DNA from 3 places in the Streptomyces sp. NBC_00457 genome. Region 1 is predicted to be linked to each of the others. Evidence: predicted binding sites of a transcription regulator. Region 1 holds the regulator's gene; each other region holds the start of a gene.

Region 1 (7,069 bases):
CACCACGCCGCCTCCCGCCCCATCGGCGAGGAGAGCAGCACCGCGCTCGGGCCGTAGGCGACATGGCCGACCCAGCCGTACGGCAGGACGGTCGACGGTCCGCCGTCGAGCGGGACGGCGTGGGCCCAGCTGCGGCGGAGGTTGGCCTGGCCGTAGGTCGTGATGGCGAGGACCTGGCCGTCGGGGGTCCAGCCGCGCACCTGGGTGCGTGAACTGCCCCAGTGCGTCAGGCGCTTGGCGGGACCGCCGTCGATGGGGGCGATGTGCACCTCGGGGGCGCCGTCGCGGGTGGAGGTCCACGCCACCGTCGTACCGTCGGGCGAGATGCGCGGCAGGGTGACCGGCACATTGTCGGCGCTGACCCGCCAGGCCCGGCCGCCGTCGAGAGGCGCGAGCCAGACGTCGTCCTCGGCGGTGAAGGCGACCAGGTCACCGTGCAGGTGCGGGAAGCGGAGATACGCGGCGGATGCGGGCTCTGTCACCCGATCACCCTATGCAGGCGCGGCGCCGCTGGACAGGCCTTTGGATCACTTGCCCGGTCCGCGGGAACCACGGCTCACTTGCCCTCGGGCCAGCAGTTTGGCTGCTCCTTGCACCACAGGGTCTTCGTCTCGGTGACCGTCACCGTGGCCCCGGGTTGCTGCGGGTCATTGACCGGCGGGGTGCTCTTCGCGTCGCAGTCGCCGAGCCCCTCGACGTGGAACCACTCCTTGCCGTCGATCTTGGCGGTGAGGTCCCCCCTTACACACTTGCCGTTGACCGCGCGCGTCACCTTGCCGGCGACGGTGATGTCCTGCCCCTGGTCGGTACGGCCCTGGCAGTCGACGTCGGCGACGGCGTTCTCGCTCGGGCTCGAACTCCCCGACGCGGAGGCCTTGTTGCCATCACCGAAGGACGCCGTACAACTGAGCCAGCTCACCTTCGCGTTCCGCCGCTCCAGCTCCTTGGTGACGGTCTGGTCGGTCGTGTACGCCACCGTCGCCGAACTCAGCCCAGCCGGATCACAGCCGACGACCACCCCGACGACTCCGACCACGGCAACGACCCTGCGCAATGCCCCCATGGGAGGGCAGCCTCCCACTGACCCGCCAGACACGAAAGAGCGCATACGGCCACTCAAGCGCCGCCCGACCGAAGCGCCCCGTAGGGGCGCGGGGAACTGCGCGACAAGCCCCCACCGACCCGCAGTCACGTACGAAGCAGCAGCCACTCCTGAAGCTCCACCAGGTTGCCCTCAGGATCCTTGAGATGCGCGACACGCATACGCGCCGCCATATGAGTCGGCCCATGCAACAGCGTGGCCCCGCGCGCGGCGACCTGCTCGCAGTACGCGTCCAGGTCATCGACGCGCAGGACGACCAGAGAACGGTGCCCGGTCGCCGCATCCCCCAACTCCCCCAACATCTCCGCCATCATCGCCCGGTCCTGCAGCGCAATCCCCGCAGAGCCCGTCGCGGGACTGAACTTCTCGTACGGCCCCTCCGTCGCCCCCGACTGCGGCTTGAGCCCGAGAACCTCGGAGTAAAAGCGATAACACGCGGCGAAGTCGGTGACGAGCAGCCGTACTTGAGCGAGTTCCATGACCACTCCCGGGTGTTCAGGACCACCGGCCGGTGCGGCCGAGAAGAAGCGCCGCCGCCGCGGTACCGGCGGTGGAGGTACGCAGCACACTGGGCCCCAGCCGGTACGCCCGCGCACCGGCCTCGGCAAACAGCCTCAACTCCTCGGGAGAGACGCCCCCTTCGGGCCCGACGACCAGCACGATCTCACCCTCGGCGGGCAGTTCGGCACCGGCGAGGGGTTCCGTACCGCTTTCATGCAGTACGGCGGCGAAGTCGGCCTTCGCGAGAAGTGCCGCGACCTGCTTGGAGGTCGCGGCGTCCGCGACGTCGGGGAAACGCACCCGGCGGGACTGCTTGCCGGCCTCGCGCGCCGTGGCCCGCCACTTGGCCAGCGCCTTCAGTCCGCGCTCGCCCTTCCACTGGGTGATGCAGCGGGCGGCGGCCCACGGCACGATCGCGTCGACGCCGACCTCGGTCATCGTCTCGACGGCGAGTTCGCCGCGGTCGCCCTTGGGGAGGGCCTGGACGATCGTGATGCGGGGTTCGGGCTGCGGCTGCTCGGCCACCGGGTCCAGCCGGACGATGAGGCGGTCCTTGCCCTCGGTGTCCAGCACCACGCACTCCGCCCAGCGGCCCGCCCCGTCGGTGAGCACCACGTCCTCGCCGGGCCGCAGCCGCTTCACCGAGACCGCGTGCCGTCCCTCGGGGCCGTCGAGGACGTACCGCCCGCCGCTGTCCGCGTCGAAGTGCTCGACCACGAAGACGGGGGCGGTCATCAGGCACCGCCGCCCATGGAGGGAGCGGCCGACAACGCTGTCTTCGCTGCGGCGATCTCGGCGGCCAGCACCTCGACCAGCTGTCCGGCGGGCAGTTCGCGGGCCATCCGGTGGCCCTGTCCCGCCCACAGCGCCATGCCCTGCGCGTCGCCCGCCTTGGCCGCCGCCTTGCGCAGCGGCGAGGTGAGGTGGTGGACCTCCGGGTAGGCGGCGGGCGCGTACGGGCCGTGCTCGCGCAGGAAGCGGTTGACCAGGCCGCGGGCCGGGCGGCCGGAGAACGCCCGCGTCAACTCCGTACGGACGAACAGGGGGTTGGTGAGCGCCTGCTTGTGCAGGGCGTTGGCGCCGGATTCGGGGGTGGCGAGGAACGCCGTGCCGAGCTGGGCCGCACTGGCGCCCGCGGCGAGGGCGGCGGCGATCTGGCTGCCGCGCATGAGGCCGCCGGCGGCGACGAGGGGGAGCGACACGGTCTCGCGGACCTGCGCGATCAGCGACAGCAGGCCGATGCCGCCGCCGTCCGTCTCCTGGACGTCCCGGTGCGTGCCCTGATGGCCGCCCGCCTCGACGCCCTGCACGATCACTCCGTCGGCACCGGCCCGCTGCACGGCGAGGGCCTCCTCGGCGGTGGTCGCGGTGACCAGCGTGAAGGTGCCGACGCGGCGCAGCGAGTCCAGTACGTCCCGGCTGGGCACGCCGAAATGGAACGACACCACCGGCACCGGGTTGTCGAGCAGGACGGCGAGCTTGGCGTCGTAGCCGTCGTCGCGGCCGCTGTCGGGGTCCCCCAGCTCGGTCTCGTACCAGGCGGCCTCACCGGCGAGCTGATGGGCGTAGACGTCCACGGCGGCGGCATCGGCGTACTCCGGCTGCGGCATGAACAGGTTCACGCCGAACGGGCGGCTCGTGATGCCCCGCAGCTGTTTGATCTCCTGGTACATGCCGTCGGCGGTCTTGTACCCGGCAGCCAGAAACCCGAGCCCGCCGGCCTCGGACACGGCCGCAGCGAGATGCGGGACGGAGACTCCGCCCGCCATGGGGGCCTGCACGATCGGATGAGGGAAGAGATCGGTCAGTGCGGAGGACATGACGGCATGTTGTCACGTCCTCCGAACAAGTCCGAATCCGGCCTTCCCCTTGGCATAGGCCACCGGCATGCCAGAGCTAACGCCCGTTGAAAGCGTCCTTCAGCCTCGAGAACAGCCCCTGCTGACCGGGCTGGAACTGCCCCGTAGGCCGTTCCTCGCCGCGTAGCTTGGCCAGCTCGCGGAGGAGGCGTTCCTGTTCGGGGTCGAGTTTGTTGGGGGTCTGGACCTCGACGTGGACGATGAGGTCGCCGCGTCCGCCGCCGCGGAGGTGGGTGACGCCGCGGCCGTGCAGCGGGATCGACTGGCCGGACTGGGTGCCCGGGCGGATGTCGACCTCTTCCAGGCCGTCCAGCGTCTCCAGCGGGACCTTGGTGCCGAGCGCGGCCGCCGTCATCGGCAGCGTGACCGTGCAGTGCAGGTCGTCGCCGCGCCGCTGGAACTGCGCGTGCGGCAGCTCGTGGATCTCGACGTACAGGTCACCGGCGGGACCGCCACCGGGCCCCACCTCACCCTCGCCCGCGAGCTGGATCCGCGTGCCGTTGTCGACACCGGCCGGGATCTTGACCGTGAGGGTGCGACGGGAGCGGACCCGGCCGTCACCGGCGCACTCCGGGCACGGCGTCGGCACGACCGTGCCGAAGCCCTGGCACTGGGGGCAGGGCCGGGACGTCATGACCTGGCCCAGGAAGGACCGGGTGACCTGCGACACCTCACCGCGACCGCGGCACATGTCACACGTCTGCGCACTCGTCCCCGGCGCGGCCCCCTCGCCGCTGCAGGTCGAGCAGACGATCGCCGTGTCGACCTGAAGGTCCTTGGTCGTGCCGAAGGCCGCCTCGTCCAGCTCGACGTCCAGCCGGATCATCGCGTCCTGGCCGCGCCGCGTACGCGACCGCGGGCCCCGCTGGGACGCCGTACCGAAGAACGCGTCCATGATGTCCGAGAAGTTCCCGAAGCCACCCGCGCCGAAGCCGCCCGCGCCACCGGCGCCGCCGGCCTGGGACAGCGGGTCGCCACCGAGGTCGTAGACCTGCTTCTTCTGCGGGTCCGACAGCACCTCGTAAGCGGCGTTGATCTCCTTGAACCGCTCCTGGGTCTTCGGATCCGGATTGACGTCCGGGTGCAGCTCGCGTGCGAGCCGCCGGAAGGCCTTCTTGATCTCTTCCTGCGACGCGTCGCGGCGCACGCCGAGAACGGCGTAGTAGTCCGTGGCCACTTACGACTCCGCCAGGATCTGTCCGACGTACCGTGCCACTGCGCGTACCGCTCCCATCGTTCCTGGGTAATCCATGCGGGTCGGTCCGACCACGCCGAGCTTGGCGACTGCCTCGCCGCCCGAACCGTAGCCGACCGACACGACAGACGTGGAGTTGAGTCCCTCGTAGGCGTTCTCATGACCGATGCGTACGGTCATGCCCGAATCCCCGGCCTCACCAAGCAACTTGAGGAGCACGACCTGCTCCTCCAGTGCCTCGAGCACCGGCCGGATCGTGAGGGGAAAGTCATGCCCGAAGCGGGTGAGATTGGCGGTGCCGCCGATCATCAGCCGCTCTTCGTTCTCCTCGACGAGGGTCTCCAGAAGTGTGGAGAGCACCGTCGAGACCGTGCCGCGGTCCTCGTGGTCGAAGCCCTCGGGCAGGTCCTCGACCAACAGCGGGACATCGGTGAACCGGCGTCCGGCGACCCGGCTGTTGAGCCGCGCGCGCAGATCGGCGAGGGAGGCCTCACCGAACGGCGCCGGACAGTCGATCATCCGCTGCTCGACCCGCCCGGTGTCCGTGATCAGCACGAGCATCACGCGCGCGGGAGCGAGCGAGAGCAGTTCCACGTGCCGCACGGTGGAGCGGGTGAGCGAGGGGTACTGCACGACGGCGACCTGCCGGGTCAGCTGCGCGAGCAGCCGCACGGTCCGCGCCACCACATCGTCGAGATCGACGGCCCCGTCGAGGAAGTTCTGAATCGCACGCCGCTCGGGCGCGCTCATCGGCTTGACGCCGGCCAGCTTGTCGACGAAGAGGCGGTAGCCCTTGTCCGTGGGGATGCGCCCGGCACTGGTGTGCGGCTGGGCGATGAACCCCTCGTCCTCCAGGACCGCCATGTCGTTGCGCACGGTCGCCGGGGAGACACCGAGGTTGTGCCGCTCGGTGAGCGCCTTGGAGCCGACCGGCTCCTCCGTGCCGACGTAGTCCTGGACGATGGCGCGCAGCACCTGAAGCCTGCGTTCACTCAGCATCTCGCGCACACCTCCAGAAGTCGTCCTCTCGGCGCCTCGCCTGGCACTCTTCGCTTCCGAGTGCCAGAGTTCCCCGGCCCAGTGTACGGCGGTCGGGTGCGCACGGGGCAAGGACGGGGTCGTACGGCTAGCGTCGCCGTATGAGCGTGACTTGGGAAGAGCTGGGGTGGGAGCGGCTGGCGGCCGGGGTCGGGCGGTGCCGGCTGCCGGTCTGGGACTGCACGGTGGGGCTGGTCGTCGGGGCGGGCGCGGCCCTGGTGATCGACGCCGGGTCGAGCCTCGCGGAGGGTGCACGCGTGCGTGCGGGGGCGCAGGAGCTCGCCGGCCACCGTGTGACTCATCTCGCGCTCACCCACCCGCACTTCGACCACGTCTTCGGGGCGGGGGCGTTCGCGGGCACGGAGTTGTACGGCGCTGTGGGCATCGACACGGTGTACTCGCACACCGGGCGCGAGGAGCTGCGCGCGGACGCGGTACGCCACGGTCTGGACGCCGGCCCGGCGGACGAGGCGGTGGCGTCCCTCACACCGCCCCGCCATCACGTCTCCGGCGAGTGGACCCTCGACCTGGGCGGCGGCCGGCAGGTCCTCCTCGCCAACGTGGGTCCTGGCCACACCGCCCACGACCTCGCGGTCCTGGTCCCCGGCGATCCGGAGGTCGTGTTCTGCGGCGATCTGGTCGAGGAGTCGGGGGACCCGCAGGCGGGCACCGACGCCGTACCGACCCACTGGCCCGCGGCACTTGATCGTCTGCTGGACCTGGGCGGCGAGGACGCGCTGTATGTGCCCGGTCACGGAGCGGTGGTGGACGCGGCGTTCGTCCGCGCGCAGCGGAACGCGCTCGCCCGCCGATTCGGCGTGTCGTGACCACGCCCCTCCGGCTTCTCCTATCGTCATCCGAATGCGCCAGTACTCTTCGGACCTCACCCCGCCGTGGAAGAAGTCCAAGCCCGTCCCCGAGGTCCCGGCGGACCCCGGCCTGGTCGTCGAGGAACCCGGCACCGGCTTCTGCGGCGCGGTGATCCGCTGCGAGGCGGGCACGGTGACCCTGGAGGACCGCTTCGGCAAGCACCGCGTCTTTCCCCTGGAACCACGGGGCTTCCTCCTGGAGGGCCGAGTGGTGACCTTGGTCAAGCCCGCCGCCGGTCCCGTACGTCCCACCCGTACCGCATCCGGCTCCGTCGCTGTCCCCGGCGCCCGCGCGCGTGTCGCCCGCGCGGGCCGCATCTACGTCGAGGGCCGGCACGACGCGGAACTCGTCGAGAAGGTCTGGGGCGACGACCTCCGCATCGAGGGCGTCGTCGTGGAGTACCTGGAAGGCATCGACGACCTCCCATCCATCGTGGCCGAATTCGCACCGGGCCCGGACGCACGGCTGGGGGTCCTGGTCGACCACTTGGTACCGGGCACGAAG
Region 2 (7,069 bases), 1.2 Mb from region 1:
GGATCACACCGGCGATGGCGCTCGCCGTCGACGTACCGATGGACCGCATCAGGGTGTTGAGGCTGTTCGCCGCGGCCGTCTCCGACGCGGGCACGGCAGCCATGATGAGCGCGGGCATCGAGCCGTAGGTGAAGCCGATACCGGCGCCGATGACGCAGGACACCAGGACGAAGTGCCAGACCTCGGACATCAGGACGATGTTGAGGAGGTAGCCGGCGGCCACGATCAGGGCGCCGATCATCAGCGTGACCTTCGGGCCGCGGGCCTTGGAAACCGCGGCGGAGACCGGCGCCGTCGCCATCATGACCAGGCCCGACGGTGCCATGACCAGACCGGCGATCAGCATGGACTTGCCCAGGCCGTACCCGGTCTGCGCGGGCAGCTGGAGCAGCTGCGGCAGGACCAGGGACATCGCGAACATCGCGAAACCGACGGCGATCGAGGCGAGGTTGGTGACCAGGACCTGACGGCGGGCGGTGGTGCGCAGGTCGACCAGCGGCTGCTCGGTGCGCAGCTCCCACCAGCCCCACAGCAGCAGGACGACGACGGACGACAGGAACAGTCCGATCGTGGTGGCGCTGCCCCAGCCCCAGTCCGCGCCCTTGGAGATCGCCAGCAGCAGGCAGACCAGGCCCGCGGCCATACCGAGACCGCCCACCAGGTCGAACCGTCCGCCGGTGCGCACCTTCGACTCCGGTACGAGCATCAGCACCAGGCCGAGTGCTACGACGCCCAGTGCGGCCGACGTCCAGAACAGCGTGTGCCAGTCGAAGTTGTCGGCGATGAGCGCGGCGGTGGGCAGTCCGAGGGCGCCGCCTACGCCGAGGGAGGCGCTCATCATGGCGGTGGCGGAGCCGAGCCGTTCGGCGGGGAGTTCGTCCCGCATGATGCTGATGCCGAGCGGGATCACGCCGGCGGCGAGGCCCTGCAGGACCCGGCCGACGACCATCGGGACCAGGGACTCGCTCAGCGCGCAGACCACCGAACCGGCTATCAGCATCACGACACTGACCAGCAGCATCCGCCGCTTGCCGAACATGTCACCGAGCCGGCCGACGACCGGCGTCGCCACGGCCGCGGCGAGCAGTGTCGCCGTGACCGCCCACGCGGTGTCCGACGCGGGGGCGTCGAGCAGTTTCGGCAGCTCCGGGACGATCGGGATGACCAGCGTCTGCATCAGCGCGACGACGATTCCGGCGAAGGCCAGCACCGCCACCACGGCGTTCGGCCTCGGCGATGGGGGCCCCTCCCACGCCTTTCGGGCAGTGGGGGAGGAGCCTGCCGCCTCGGCGGGACGGGCGAGGGCGTCGGACATGAGGAGGCCTCCGTAGGAGCGCAGTAAGCTTGACCAAGGCAACTTTAAGTCAGTTGCTTGACTTAAGCAAGCGGCACTCTCGCTCCTCGGAAACGCACGGAAACGACCGAGGGCGGCACCCCCTGCTGAACAGGGAGTGCCGCCCTCGGTCGTAGGACAGGCGATCGACCGGAGTCGATCAGAAGTCCATGTCACCGCCCGGCATGCCGCCGCCGGCGCCGGCGCCGGCCGAGGCCTTCTCCGGCTTGTCGGCGATGACGGCCTCGGTGGTGAGGAACAGCGCGGCGATGGAGGCGGCGTTCTGCAGAGCGGAACGGGTCACCTTCGCCGGGTCGATGATGCCTTCGGCGATCATGTCGACGTACTCACCGGTCGCGGCGTTCAGGCCGTGGCCGACGGGCAGGTTGCGCACCTTCTCGACGATGACGCCGCCCTCGAGACCACCGTTGACGGCGATCTGCTTGAGCGGGGCCTCCAGGGCGAGCTTCACGGCGTTGGCGCCGGTCAGTTCGTCACCCTCCAGCTCCAGCTTCTCGAAGACCGTGGAGGCCTGGAGCAGGGCCACGCCACCACCGGCGACGATGCCCTCCTCGACGGCCGCCTTCGCGTTGCGAACGGCGTCCTCGATGCGGTGCTTGCGCTCCTTGAGCTCGACCTCGGTGGCGGCACCGGCCTTGATGACGGCCACGCCGCCGGCCAGCTTCGCCAGACGCTCCTGGAGCTTCTCGCGGTCGTAGTCCGAGTCGCTGTTCTCGATCTCGGCGCGGATCTGGTTGACCCGGCCGGCGACCTGGTCGGCGGAGCCGGAGCCGTCGACGATGGTGGTCTCGTCCTTGGTGATGACGACCTTGCGGGCGCGGCCCAGGAGGTCCAGGGTCGCGTTCTCCAGCTTGAGGCCGACCTCCTCGGAGATGACCTCGCCGCCCGTGAGGATGGCGATGTCGCCGAGCATGGCCTTGCGGCGGTCACCGAAGCCCGGAGCCTTGACGGCGACGGACTTGAAGGTGCCGCGGATCTTGTTGACGACCAGGGTCGACAGAGCCTCGCCCTCGACGTCCTCGGCGATGATCAGCAGCGGCTTGCCCGACTGCATGACCTTCTCCAGGAGCGGGAGCAGGTCCTTGACCGAGGAGATCTTGGAGTTGGCGATCAGGATGTACGGGTCGTCGAGGACGGCCTCCATACGCTCCATGTCGGTGGCGAAGTACGCCGAGATGTAGCCCTTGTCGAAGCGCATACCCTCGGTGAGCTCCAGCTCCAGACCGAAGGTCTGGGACTCCTCGACGGTGATGACGCCTTCCTTGCCGACCTTGTCCATGGCCTCGGCGATGAGCTCGCCGATCTGGGTGTCGGCGGCGGAGATGGAGGCGGTCGAAGCGATCTGCTCCTTGGTCTCCACGTCCTTGGCCTGGTCGAGCAGGGCAGCGGAGACGGCCTCGACGGCCTTCTCGATACCGCGCTTGAGGGCCATCGGGTTGGCGCCTGCGGCTACGTTGCGCAGGCCTTCCTTGACCAGGGCCTGAGCGAGCACGGTCGCCGTGGTCGTACCGTCGCCGGCGACGTCGTCCGTCTTCTTGGCGACTTCCTTGACCAGCTCGGCGCCGATCTTCTCGTACGGGTCCTCGAGCTCGATCTCCTTGGCGATGGAAACACCATCGTTGGTGATCGTGGGGGCGCCCCACTTCTTCTCGAGGACGACGTTCCGGCCCTTGGGGCCAAGGGTGACCTTGACGGCGTCGGCGAGCTGGTTCATCCCGCGCTCGAGACCGCGCCGTGCCTCCTCGTCGAACGCGATGATCTTGGCCATGTGAAGTGGTCCTCCCGGACTGGGGTGGATTGCTCCGGACCGCGCTGGCGCCCGCGACGGACGGCTCGCCTGCCTGTGGTTCCTTGCCCCACCCGGCCTGCGGGCCTCACCGACCCGGTCCTGGTTGTCACTCTCACCTTCAGAGTGCTAACGCCAATGATTAGCACTCGCCCATGCCGAGTGCAAGCGCTCCTCAGTGATCCTCAGGCGGGACAAGGGGTCCGGGACCTGCTCCGGACATGCCGGAGGGCTCGCAACCCATGACTCCCCATGGGAAACGAGCCCTCCGAAGTTGAACCAAAGAACGTCGCTGCAGTCAGTCGGCGCGTGCTTCAGCTGGTCGCGAGACGGACCATGTCCGCCTGCGGCCCCTTCTGGCCCTGCGAGATCTCGAAATCGACTCGCTGACCTTCTTCCAGGGTGCGGTAGCCGTCCATCTGAATCGCGCTGTAGTGGACGAATACATCCGCACCACCGTCGACCGCGATGAAGCCGTACCCCTTCTCCGCGTTGAACCACTTGACGGTGCCCTGAGCCATGCCTAACTCCCCTATTACTGGCCCTTGCACAGATCCACACTTCGCGGATCCGGGTCAGACCTCACCCCCCACGGTTGGGGGCGTGCGCCGGAACGCGTCGACCGCGGCTGAATGTATCTGTCCAACTGCCGTCTGCAACAGGTCAATCGGACGAGAAATCCGGGCGCGACCGGTCGGCGAAATGGGGAGAATTTGTGTAAATCCAGGGCAAGTCGGACCCAATAAAGGGAGCGAATGACGCAAAAGGCCCGCGTACTTTGGCTACTTCTTGTCGGCCGTGCGGGCGGAACTCATATGCGCGCGGCATGAAAGCCCGAGCAGGTTCCCCAACTGTACCGTGCTCAACCATAGAGAATGGCCCCCTCCGCTTCTCTCACGGAGGGGGCCATTCGATGAACAATGCGTGATTCAGCCGCCCGCGACCGCCGGAATGATCGAGACACCGGCCCCGTCCGGCGTCGCCGTCTCCAGCCCCTGCTCGAACCGGACGTCGTCGTCATTGACGTACACGTTGACGAACCGCCGCAGCTTCCCCTGGTCGTCGAGGATGCGGGCGGCGATGCCGGTGTGGTTCTTCTCCAGGTCGGAGATGACGTCGGCGAGGGTGCTGCCTTCGGCGGAGACCTCGGCCGCACCGCCGGTGTAGGTGCGCAGGATGGTAGGGATGCGGACGCTAACGCTCATGACTTGGACCTCCGGTCAGTACAGCGCCCCTTCAGGGGCGCGGGGAACTGCGCGACCAGCCCCCACCGGCCCGCAGACGAACAACAGCTCAGCCGAGACCAGCGTCCCGGAACGACTCCAGGTTGGGACGAATGGTCGCAGTCAGCCCCGTACCGGCCACCGCGTCCAGCGTCTTGAGACCATCACCGGTGTTGAGGACCACAGTGGTGAGGGTCGGGTCGAGGACACCGTCCTCGATGAGCTTCTTCGCGACGCCCACCGTCACGCCACCGGCGGTCTCCGCGAAGATGCCTTCCGTCCGCGCCAGCAACTTGATCGCATCGACGACCTGCTCGTCCGTCACGTCCTCCACCGCACCGCCGGTACGGCGAGCGATGTCCAGGACATAGGGACCGTCCGCCGGGTTACCGATCGCCAGCGACTTGGCGATCGTGTTCGGCTTCTGCGGCCGTACGACGTCGTGCCCGCCCTTGAAGGCGACGGACACCGGCGAGCAGCCCTCGGCCTGCGCGCCGAAGATCTTGTACGGCTTGTCCTCGACGAGCCCGAGCTTGATCAGCTCCTGCAGACCCTTGTCGATCTTCGTGAGCTGCGAGCCGGAGGCGATGGGGACGACGAGCTGGTCGGGCAGCTGCCAGCCGAGCTGCTCGCAGATCTCGTACGCCAGGGTCTTGGACCCTTCCGCGTAGTACGGCCGCAGGTTGACGTTGACGAAGCCCCAGCCCTCGCCGGCCGGGTCGCCGATCAGTTCGGAGCAGAAGCGGTTCACGTCGTCGTAGTTGCCCTCGATGCCGACGAGCTCACCGCCGTAGACCGCGGCCATGACGACCTTGCCCTGCTCCAGGTCGTGCGGGATGAACACGCAGGAGCGGAAGCCGGCGCGGGCCGCCGCGGCGCCCACCGCACCGGCCAGGTTGCCCGTGGAGGAGCAGGACAGGGTGGTGAAGTTGAACGCACGCGCGGCCTCGATGGCCTGGGCGACGACGCGGTCCTTGAAGGAGTGCGTCGGGTTGCCGGAGTCGTCCTTGATGAAGAGCTTGCCGGCGTCGACACCCAGCTCGCGCGCGAGGTTGTCGGCCTTGACGAGCTTGGTCCAGCCCGGGTTGATGTTGGGCTTGTCGGCCACGTCCGCGGGGACGGGCAGCAGCGGTGCGTACCGCCAGATGTTCGCGGGTCCCGCCTCGATCTGCTTGCGGAGCTCTTCGGCGTCGTAGGCCGAGAAGTCGTAGGCGATCTCGAGCGGGCCGAAACACTCCTCGCAGGCGAAGACCGGGCCGAGGGGTACTCGGTGACCGCATTCGCGGCACGAGAGCGCCGCGGCGGGGCCGAGGTCGACGGCGGGGGTGGTGCTTGCAACTGTCTGCGCAGCCATGTGAGGCGAGGCCCTTTCTCCTCATCTTCCTCACGACGCATCTCGCCGTGAGACGGATTTGGCACCTTCCCTAGCCGGGAGCCTCGCGGAGAACGATCAACACTGATCTACGAGTACCGACTGGAGGGTTGCCGGGGCTTCAACGGGCCGTATCCCTCTGCCCCTCTGGATGAGCGGTATTTAGTTGTAGACGCAAACGACCCCCGACATGCGATGGTCATCAGCGTTGTTCAAGACTGTAACCGAAGGCCAGGACAGTTGAGATAGTCGTCCGAACCGCGAGATGGATCACACACCTCTAGTCGTGATCCGCGACAGTGAGGAGCCGCTTACTGTGCTGGAAGAAGTCGAGCGCTGGTTGAGCGCACGCTCCTGGTCCCTGACCGATCGCCCGCTGCACAAGATCCTGGCCGCGAAACGCGCCACGGGACAGACCGTCAGTGTCGTGCTGCCCGCGCTCAACGAGGAGGAGACGGTCGGCGAGATCGTCGCCGTGATCCGTCACGACCTCATGCAGCAGGTCCCGCTCGTCGACGAGATCGTCGTAGTCGACTCGGGATCGACCGACCGCACCTCCGAGGTGGCCGCCGCCGCGGGCGCCCGGGTCGTCCACCGCGACGACATCCTGCCGCGCATACCGGCCGTCCCCGGCAAGGGCGAGGTCCTGTGGCGCTCGCTCCTCGTCACCAGCGGTGACATCGTCTGCTTCATCGACGCGGACCTGAAGGAGTTCTCGTCGGACTTCGTCACCGGCATCGTCGGCCCGCTGCTCACCGACCCGGAGGTCGACCTCGTCAAGGGGATGTACGACCGTCCGCTCGGCGGCGCGGCGGGCCAGGGCGGCCGGGTGACGGAACTGATGGCCCGCCCCCTGCTGAACATGCACTGGCCGCAGCTGGCCGGATTCGTCCAGCCGCTGGGCGGTGAGTACGCGGCCCGCCGCTCCCTGCTGGAACAGCTCCCGTTCCCCGTCGGCTACGGCGTGGAGCTGGGCATGCTGGTCGACGCCCTGCATCTGGTGGGCCTGGACGCCCTCGCCCAGGTCGACATCGGCGTCCGCAAGCACCGGCACCAGGACGGCCAGGCCCTGGGCCGGATGTCGGCCGCGATCTACCGCACGGCCCAGCTCAGGCTGGCCCGCGGCCATCTGATCCGCCCCTCCCTCACCCAGTTCGAACGGAGCGAGGACGGATTCGAACCCCGCACCTACTCCGTGGATACGGAGGAACGGCCTCCGATGGCCGACATCACCGAGTACCAGTCCCGCAAAGCGGCATAAACGTGCGCGTGGCGTAACGGAACGCGCCGGTTGTATACCGCTGAGCCGCACGTTTGAGCGGTTCTGGCCTGGG
Region 3 (7,069 bases), 2.7 Mb from region 1:
CCACCGGGAAGCAGGTCTCCATGACCGGGACGACCATCCACCGGTGCGGTCCGGACGGGAAGATCGCCGAGGGCTGGTGGCAGTACGACCGGCTGGGGCTGATGGAGCAGTTGGGGGCGCTGGACGCGCTGGAGCAGTGACCTGAGGCAAGCAGGGCAACGCGAAGGCCCGGCACCCCCAGGGTGCCGGGCCTCGGTGCCGACTTACGTCAGTGGGAGTGGCCGTGGCCGCCCGCGGCGGCCGGCTCTTCCTCTTCCTTCTTCTCGACGACCAGGGTCTCGGTCGTGAGGAGCAGGGAGGCGATGGAGGCGGCGTTCTCCAGGGCGGAGCGGGTGACCTTCACCGGGTCGATGACGCCGGCCTTGACCAGGTCGCCGTACTCGCCGGTGGCGGCGTTGAAGCCCTGGCCCTTGTCGAGCTCGGCGACCTTGGAGGTGATGACGTAGCCCTCCAGGCCGGCGTTCTCGGCGATCCAGCGCAGCGGCTCGACGACCGCGCGGCGGACGACGGCGACACCGGTGGCCTCGTCGCCGGTCTTGTCGAGGTTGCCCTCGAGGACCTTGGCGGCGTGGACGAGCGCGGAGCCACCACCGGAGACGATGCCCTCCTCGACCGCGGCGCGGGTCGCGGAGATGGCGTCCTCCAGACGGTGCTTCTTCTCCTTCAGCTCCACCTCGGTGGCGGCGCCGACCTTGATCACGCACACGCCGCCGGCCAGCTTCGCGAGGCGCTCCTGGAGCTTCTCGCGGTCCCAGTCGGAGTCCGTGGTCTCGATCTCGGCCTTGATCTGCGCGATGCGGCCCTCGACGCCGCCCTTCTCACCGGCACCGTCGACGATCGTGGTGTCGTCCTTGGTGACGGTGACGCGGCGCGCGGAGCCGAGGACGTCCAGACCGGCCTGGTCGAGCTTGAGGCCGACCTCCTCGGAGATGACGGTGGCGCCGGTGAGGACGGCCATGTCCTCCAGCATCGCCTTGCGGCGGTCGCCGAAGCCGGGGGCCTTGACGGCCACCGCGTTGAAGGTGCCGCGGATCTTGTTCACGACGAGGGTGGAGAGGGCCTCGCCCTCCACGTCCTCGGCGATGATCAGCAGCGGCTTGGAGGAGTTGGACTGGATGACCTTCTCCAGCAGGGGCAGCAGGTCCTGGATGGACGAGATCTTGCCCTGGTTGATCAGGATGTACGGGTCGTCGAGGACGGCCTCCATACGCTCCTGGTCGGACACCATGTACGGCGACAGGTAGCCCTTGTCGAAAGCCATGCCCTCGGTGAAGTCCAGCTCCAGACCGAAGGTGTTGGACTCCTCGACGGTGATGACACCGTCCTTGCCGACCTTGTCCATCGCCTCGGCGATCAGCTCGCCGACCTGCTGGTCCTGCGCGGACAGCGCGGCGACGGCGGCGATGTCGGACTTCTCGTCGATCGGGCGCGCGGTCGCGAGGAGCTCCGCGGAGACCGCGGCGACGGCGGCGTCGATGCCCTTCTTCAGGGCGGCCGGGGAGGCGCCGGCGGCGACGTTCTTCAGGCCCTCGCGGACCAGCGCCTGGGCCAGCACGGTGGCGGTGGTGGTGCCGTCACCAGCGATGTCGTTGGTCTTGGTCGCCACCTCCTTCACCAGCTGCGCGCCGAGGTTCTCGTACGGGTCCTCGATCTCCACCTCGCGGGCGATCGTGACACCGTCGTTGGTGATGGTGGGTGCGCCGAACTTCTTGTCGATGACGACGTTGCGGCCCTTGGGGCCGATCGTCACCTTGACCGTGTCGGCAAGCTTGTTGACGCCGCGCTCGAGGGCGCGACGGGCGTCCTCGTCGAACTTCAGGATCTTCGCCATGGGAGCGGTTCAGCCCTCTCGGAAAACGTGGGTGAAACGAACTGCGCCCCTGACGCCCGGCTTCATAAGGTCGCGGGGGCCCGGGGCGCAGCTCAAAAACAAATGTGCTTCGTTGATCTACTTCTCGATGATCGCGAGCACGTCGCGAGCGGAGAGCACCAGGTACTCCTCGCCGTTGTACTTCACTTCGGTGCCGCCGTACTTGCTGTACAGCACGATGTCGCCGGTCTTGACGTCGAGCGGCAGGCGCTCGCCGTTCTCGAAGCGGCCCGGGCCCACGGCCAGGACGACGCCCTCCTGGGGCTTCTCCTTGGCGGTGTCCGGGATGACCAGGCCAGAGGCGGTGGTCTGCTCCGCGTCGAGCGGCTGGACCACGATGCGGTCCTCAAGCGGCTTGATGGCAACCTTGGAGCTGGTGGTCGTCACGATCCGACCTCCCCCTTCGGAGATCTCACGGGGTTAACTGTCTGAGGTGGCGACCAGGTCGATCCGTCGTCGCGGGTGCCGGACCTGCCCGTCGCTATTGGCACTCTCCAGGGGGGAGTGCCAGACCAGAGACTATGACGGGGTTAGCACTCGGTCAAGCGGAGTGCCAATGCCTGCGGCGCGTCGGCGGATTCTGGTGGACGTCCGTTGCGTGGATCCCGGCGTTGGTTTCCTGGGGGCTGCGCCCCCAGACCCCCGCTTCGGCCTGGCGGCCTCGTCCTCAAACGCCGGACGGGCTGGATTTGTCTACAGGTAATCCTCGAGCCGCCCCACCCTCAGCCCCGCCTCCTCCACTCGCCGCAGCACCCGTTCCGTTCGCTGCCACAGGGGTGGGCCGGTCGGGTCGTCCGGGCCGATGAGGATGATGTCGCCGGGGTGGAGGGGGGCGTCGTCGGTGTCGGCGGAGGTCCACAGGACGATCGCCGCGAGGCCGCAGTCGGCGGTGGCGTGCAGGGTCGTCATGTCGTAGCGGCCGTGGGGCGGGCGGAAGAGGCGGGGGCGGATGCCGAAGCGGGACTTGAGCTTGTCCTGCTGGCCGCAGATCTCGGCGCGCTGGCCGGCGTAGGGCAGGCCGGGCAGGGCGGTGTGGTCGAGGGTGTGGTTCTGGATGCTCGCGCCGACCGACTGCAGGCGCGCGAAGTGGCCGTAGCCCGGGCCCACGACGCTGTCCGTGAGGAACATGCTGACCGGGAGCCGCAGTTCGCGGACCATGTCGACGAAGCGGGGGTCCTTCTCCGCCCCGTCGTCGTAGGTCAGGAAGACGACCTTGTCCCGGGTGCGGACCCGGTCGACCACGGGCGGCAGACCCCGGTCCGCCCCCGGGCCGTGCGGGCTCACCCGTCCGGCCGCCTTCTCGCCGAGGCGTTCGAGGGGGTCGACGGACTGGGCGCAGCCGGTGAGCAGCGCGACGGTCAGCGCCAGCGCCCCGGCCGCGCGCGGCCTCACAGGTAGTCCTCCAGCCGTGCCACGGCGTACCCCTTCGCCGTGACCTTCTCCAGGAACCGTCGGACCATGTCCGGCATCGTGCCCTTCCAGTCGTCCTTACCGCGGAAGTGGCTGAGAACGATGTCGCCGGGATGAAGGTCACGGTCCCACTCGCGGTACTCCCAGTGGTCGGCGAAGACCTCCTCGTTCCACAGGGGCGCGTACTTGATGCCGCAGGCCTTCGCGGCGTACAGGGTGTCCGCGTTGTAGTTGCCGAAGGGCGGGCGGAAGAGGGTCGGGCGGGTGCCGTAGTGCTTCTCGATGACGTTCTGCATGCCGCAGATCTCGCGCTTCTGGCGGGAGTACGACAGGCCCGGCAGGTACGGGTGGTGGAGGGTGTGGTTGTGCAGGCTCACGCCCGCCTGCTGCATGCGCTTGAAGTAGCCGTAGTCCTCCTTCACCAGGTAGTCGCTGAGGAACGCGGTGTACGGGACCCGCAGTTCGCGCATCATGCGCAGGAACGCCGGGTCCTTCTCGGCGCCGTCGTCGATCGTGAGGAAGACGATCTTCTGCCGGGTGGGGATCGTGGTGAAGACCGGCGGAAGGTCGTCCTCCTCATGGCCGTCCACCTCGAAGCCCGCGCGGGTCTTGATCTCCGGCTTCACGGCCGGGGGCGGCGGGGCGGTCAGGGGGACCCGCGACAGGCCCCAGCGTTTCGCCGCCGCGGCCCGGGCCCGCTGCGCGGCGTGCCGCTTGTCGGGGGCCTTGGCGCCGGGCGCCTCACGGGGCTGCTGGCCTGCTGCGGGCGGTGCCGTGGAGGCGCCGTCCGCGCAGCCCGAGGCGATGGCCGCGGCGGCGAGCACGGCGATTCCGGCACGGATCCGGCGCTTCCGATACGCACCGTATTTATCATTTTGTACGACTACTCGCATGGAGCCGGATCCTCGCAGGCACCCGCCCCCAACCCCGGCCGACACCGCCGCCGCGCATGCACCATCCACCGACTGGCCCACAATGAACCGGTGAACGACCTCGCCCCCCTCCTCACCCCCGAAGGCCGCGCCCTCCTCGACGAGGTCCGCGGTACCGACCCCGCGCGGGAACTCGCCGTCGCCACCCGGCTGCGCCGCGAGCACCCCGCCGAGCTGGTGTCGGCGGCGCTCGGGCAGGCGCGGCTGCGGCAGCGGGCGGTGGCGAAGTTCGGGGCCGAGGACGCGGGGCGGATGTTCTTCACGCCGAACGGGGTGGAGCAGTCGACGCGGGCGAGCGTGGCGGCGTATCGGGCCGAGCGGTTCAAGGCGCTGGGGATCCGGTCGGTCGCTGACCTGTGCTGCGGTATCGGCGGTGACGCGATCGCGTTCGCCCGCGCCGGGATCCGGGTGCTGGCCGTGGACCGGGATCCGCTGACGGCGGCGGTGGCGCGCGCGAACGCCGACGCGCTGGGGCTGGCCGGGCTGATCGAGGTGCGGGAAGTGGATGTGACGGAGGTGGACACGACTGCGTACGACGCCGTGTTCGTCGACCCCGCCCGGCGTGGCGGCCGGGGCCGGATCTTCGACCCCGAGGCCTACTCGCCGCCCCTGTCCTGGGCGGTGCGGACGGCACTCGAAGCTCCCCGCGCCGCTCTGAAGATCGCGCCCGGAATCCCCCATGAAGCCGTCCCCGCCGAGGCCGAGGCCGAGTGGATCTCCGACGGCGGGGATGTGAAGGAGGCGGTGCTGTGGTTCGGCACCGAGCCGGGCGCCGTGCGCGCGACCCTGCTGCCGGGGCCGCGGACCCTGCTGGGACGCGGGCTGCCCGACCCCGAAGTCCGGCCTGTGGGGCGGTACTTGTACGAGCCCGACGGCGCCGTCATCCGGGCCCATCTGGTCGCCGAGGTCGCCGAGTCACTGGACGGCGGGCTGATCGACCCCACCATCGCGTACATCACCGCCGACGAGCATCACGAGACCCCGTACGCCACCGCGTACGAGATCACCGATCAACTCCACTTCAGCGTCAAGAAGTTGAAGGCACTGCTCCGGGAGCGGCAGGTCGGGACGCTGACCGTGAAGAAGCGGGGGTCGGCGGTGGAGCCGGAGGAGTTGCGCAGGAAGGTCAAGCCGCAGGGGCCCAACGCGGCGACGGTGTTCCTCACCCGGGTCGAGGGGGCGCCGACCATGCTCGTCGGCGCCCCCTCGAAGCCGTCGGCTACTGCCGGTGGAGCGTCTTGAGGGGCTCCAGGTGGGGGTCGGCGCCGGTCGGGCCGGTGCGGGCCACGGTGGCGGGCTGACCGCCGTTCGTGCGGGCCGAGAAGGTGCTCGCCTGCGTGCTCGTGGGCACCGTGCCGTTGTAGTACTCGTGGTACACGAATTGGGAGCCGCTGGCGCTGATCGAGGCGCCCGCCGTGTTCAGCGTGCTCGCGGTGACGGAGGCGGTGGGGCCGAACGCGACCGTGAAGCTCGTGCTCGCGGACTCGCGCAGCAGATAGCTCTTGGTCTCGTCCGACAGGGCGGGGCGGGAGGTCCACAGGAGGGGCCCGAAGACGTTCATCGCCGCACCGGCGGACAGGCCGTCGCGCCAGGCGCCCGCGTAGGCGAGCGCCACCGAACTCGGCGCCGTCCACCAGAACTTGGCGACCGCCACAGACAGCGCCGCGTCGGTGCTCCCCGTGATCGGGTAGTACGAGTACGTCGACGGCCACCGGGAGAAACCCGTGTGGGTCAGCGCGTACTTGGCGTCCGACCCGACCGTGATGACCATGGTCTTGTCCGGGTTCAGGCTGTTGAGGTACGACTTCACGGCCGCGGTCAGCTTCTTGCCGTTGGTGAGGACGACGCTGCCCGCACTGGCCGCTCCGTCGGCGCCGGCCGCGGCGGCTGCCGGGAGAGCCGCACGGTAGTCGGTGCCCGACGCCAGGAACACATACTTCGGGGCGCCGGTGACGGACTGCGCCACCTTGACCGATGTCTCGTAGCGGTCGGCGCCGGACAGCCGCTTGGGGACGTAGCCGAGCGTCCTCAGCTGGGCGGCGACATTGCTGCTGAGGATGGACGTGCCGCCGACGAGATACACACTGGCGCCCGGCTTCAGCACCCGCTTCAGCTCGCTCTTCACCGCTGTGGACAGCCCGGTCTTCGGGGTCGTGAGCACCGGCCCCTGCTTCTTGCCGGCCAGCGCGGGCGCGGTGAGCGAGTAGGCCGCGTCGTCCTGGTTGACCAGCACCGCGGCCTTGGCGTTCAGCAGGCCCGGCACACTGCCGCCGATCTTGTTCCAGGTCCAGCGCGAGGAGGCGACGTTGGTGTTGTAGGCGTTGCTGCCCCAGATCCGGCCGGTGCGGTTCTTGCGCAGCGGCTGCCAGCTGGGGTTGCTGCCCTGCGGCGTGCCCGGGACCCGCGTGAGCTCGCCGGTGGCCAGGTCGACGTACTCGGTGGTGTGTACGTCGTCGCTGTTCGGCGAGGTGTGGGCGTCGAAGACGATCCGCTTGCCGGTGGGCGACCAGGACGGGTTGGCGTACCGGCGGGGGCCGTCGGTGTGCTGCCGGACGTCGGTGCCGTCGGCGTTCGCCGTGAGGATCTGCGGGTTGCCGTCGGGGTCCTTGCGGACGAAGGCCAGCTTGGTGCCGTCGGGCGAGAAGGCGGGCTGCTCGGCGTTGGCGAGGACCCGCTTGAGCGTGTTCGTCGTTCCGTCGTAGGTATAGATCCGCGCGCTGTCGGAACAGCCCTCGACGCGACGGGAGAAGGCGAGCAGGCCGGACGGGCTCACCGTCGGGTCCTCGTCGCAGACCTTGGCCGGTTCCAGGGCCTCGGACAGCAGCGGGGCGGGCGCGAACGAGCCGTCGGAGGGGCC

Evidence for each region. Region 1 encodes HrcA, which represses chaperone genes, less so after heat shock. Its sites were predicted from a motif close to TTNGCACTCNGNNNNNCNGAGTGCNAA; they were not measured.
Region 2: a site for HrcA is predicted at 3,283-3,309, ahead of groL (chaperonin GroEL). Genes of this name have one in related genera too.
Region 3: a site for HrcA is predicted at 2,401-2,427, ahead of groES (co-chaperone GroES). Genes of this name have one in related genera too.

Annotation. Positions count from the first base shown of each region.
Region 1 is NZ_CP107905.1:7,192,136-7,199,204, reverse strand. Features, by position in the region: gene OG828_RS32820 (S41 family peptidase) at 1-482, opposite strand, end outside; gene OG828_RS32815 (hypothetical protein) at 557-1,063, opposite strand; gene OG828_RS32810 (VOC family protein) at 1,189-1,581, opposite strand; gene OG828_RS32805 (16S rRNA (uracil(1498)-N(3))-methyltransferase) at 1,598-2,338, opposite strand; gene OG828_RS32800 (nitronate monooxygenase) at 2,338-3,423, opposite strand; gene dnaJ (molecular chaperone DnaJ) at 3,500-4,639, opposite strand; gene hrcA (heat-inducible transcriptional repressor HrcA) at 4,640-5,656, opposite strand; gene OG828_RS32785 (MBL fold metallo-hydrolase) at 5,797-6,522, shown strand; gene OG828_RS32780 (DUF3097 domain-containing protein) at 6,557-7,069, shown strand, end outside.
Region 2 is NZ_CP107905.1:6,010,632-6,017,700, reverse strand. Features, by position in the region: gene OG828_RS27490 (MFS transporter) at 1-1,315, opposite strand, end outside; gene groL (chaperonin GroEL) at 1,494-3,122, opposite strand; gene OG828_RS27480 (cold-shock protein) at 3,455-3,661, opposite strand; gene OG828_RS27475 (MoaD/ThiS family protein) at 4,070-4,345, opposite strand; gene thrC (threonine synthase) at 4,434-5,717, opposite strand; SAM riboswitch class I at 5,736-5,893, opposite strand; gene OG828_RS27465 (glucosyl-3-phosphoglycerate synthase) at 6,052-6,996, shown strand.
Region 3 is NZ_CP107905.1:4,541,022-4,548,090, forward strand. Features, by position in the region: gene OG828_RS20390 (ester cyclase) at 1-140, shown strand, start outside; gene groL (chaperonin GroEL) at 209-1,831, opposite strand; gene groES (co-chaperone GroES) at 1,949-2,257, opposite strand; gene OG828_RS20405 (polysaccharide deacetylase family protein) at 2,564-3,262, opposite strand; gene OG828_RS20410 (polysaccharide deacetylase family protein) at 3,259-4,173, opposite strand; gene OG828_RS20415 (class I SAM-dependent methyltransferase) at 4,264-5,454, shown strand; gene OG828_RS20420 (cell wall-binding repeat-containing protein) at 5,432-7,069, opposite strand, start outside.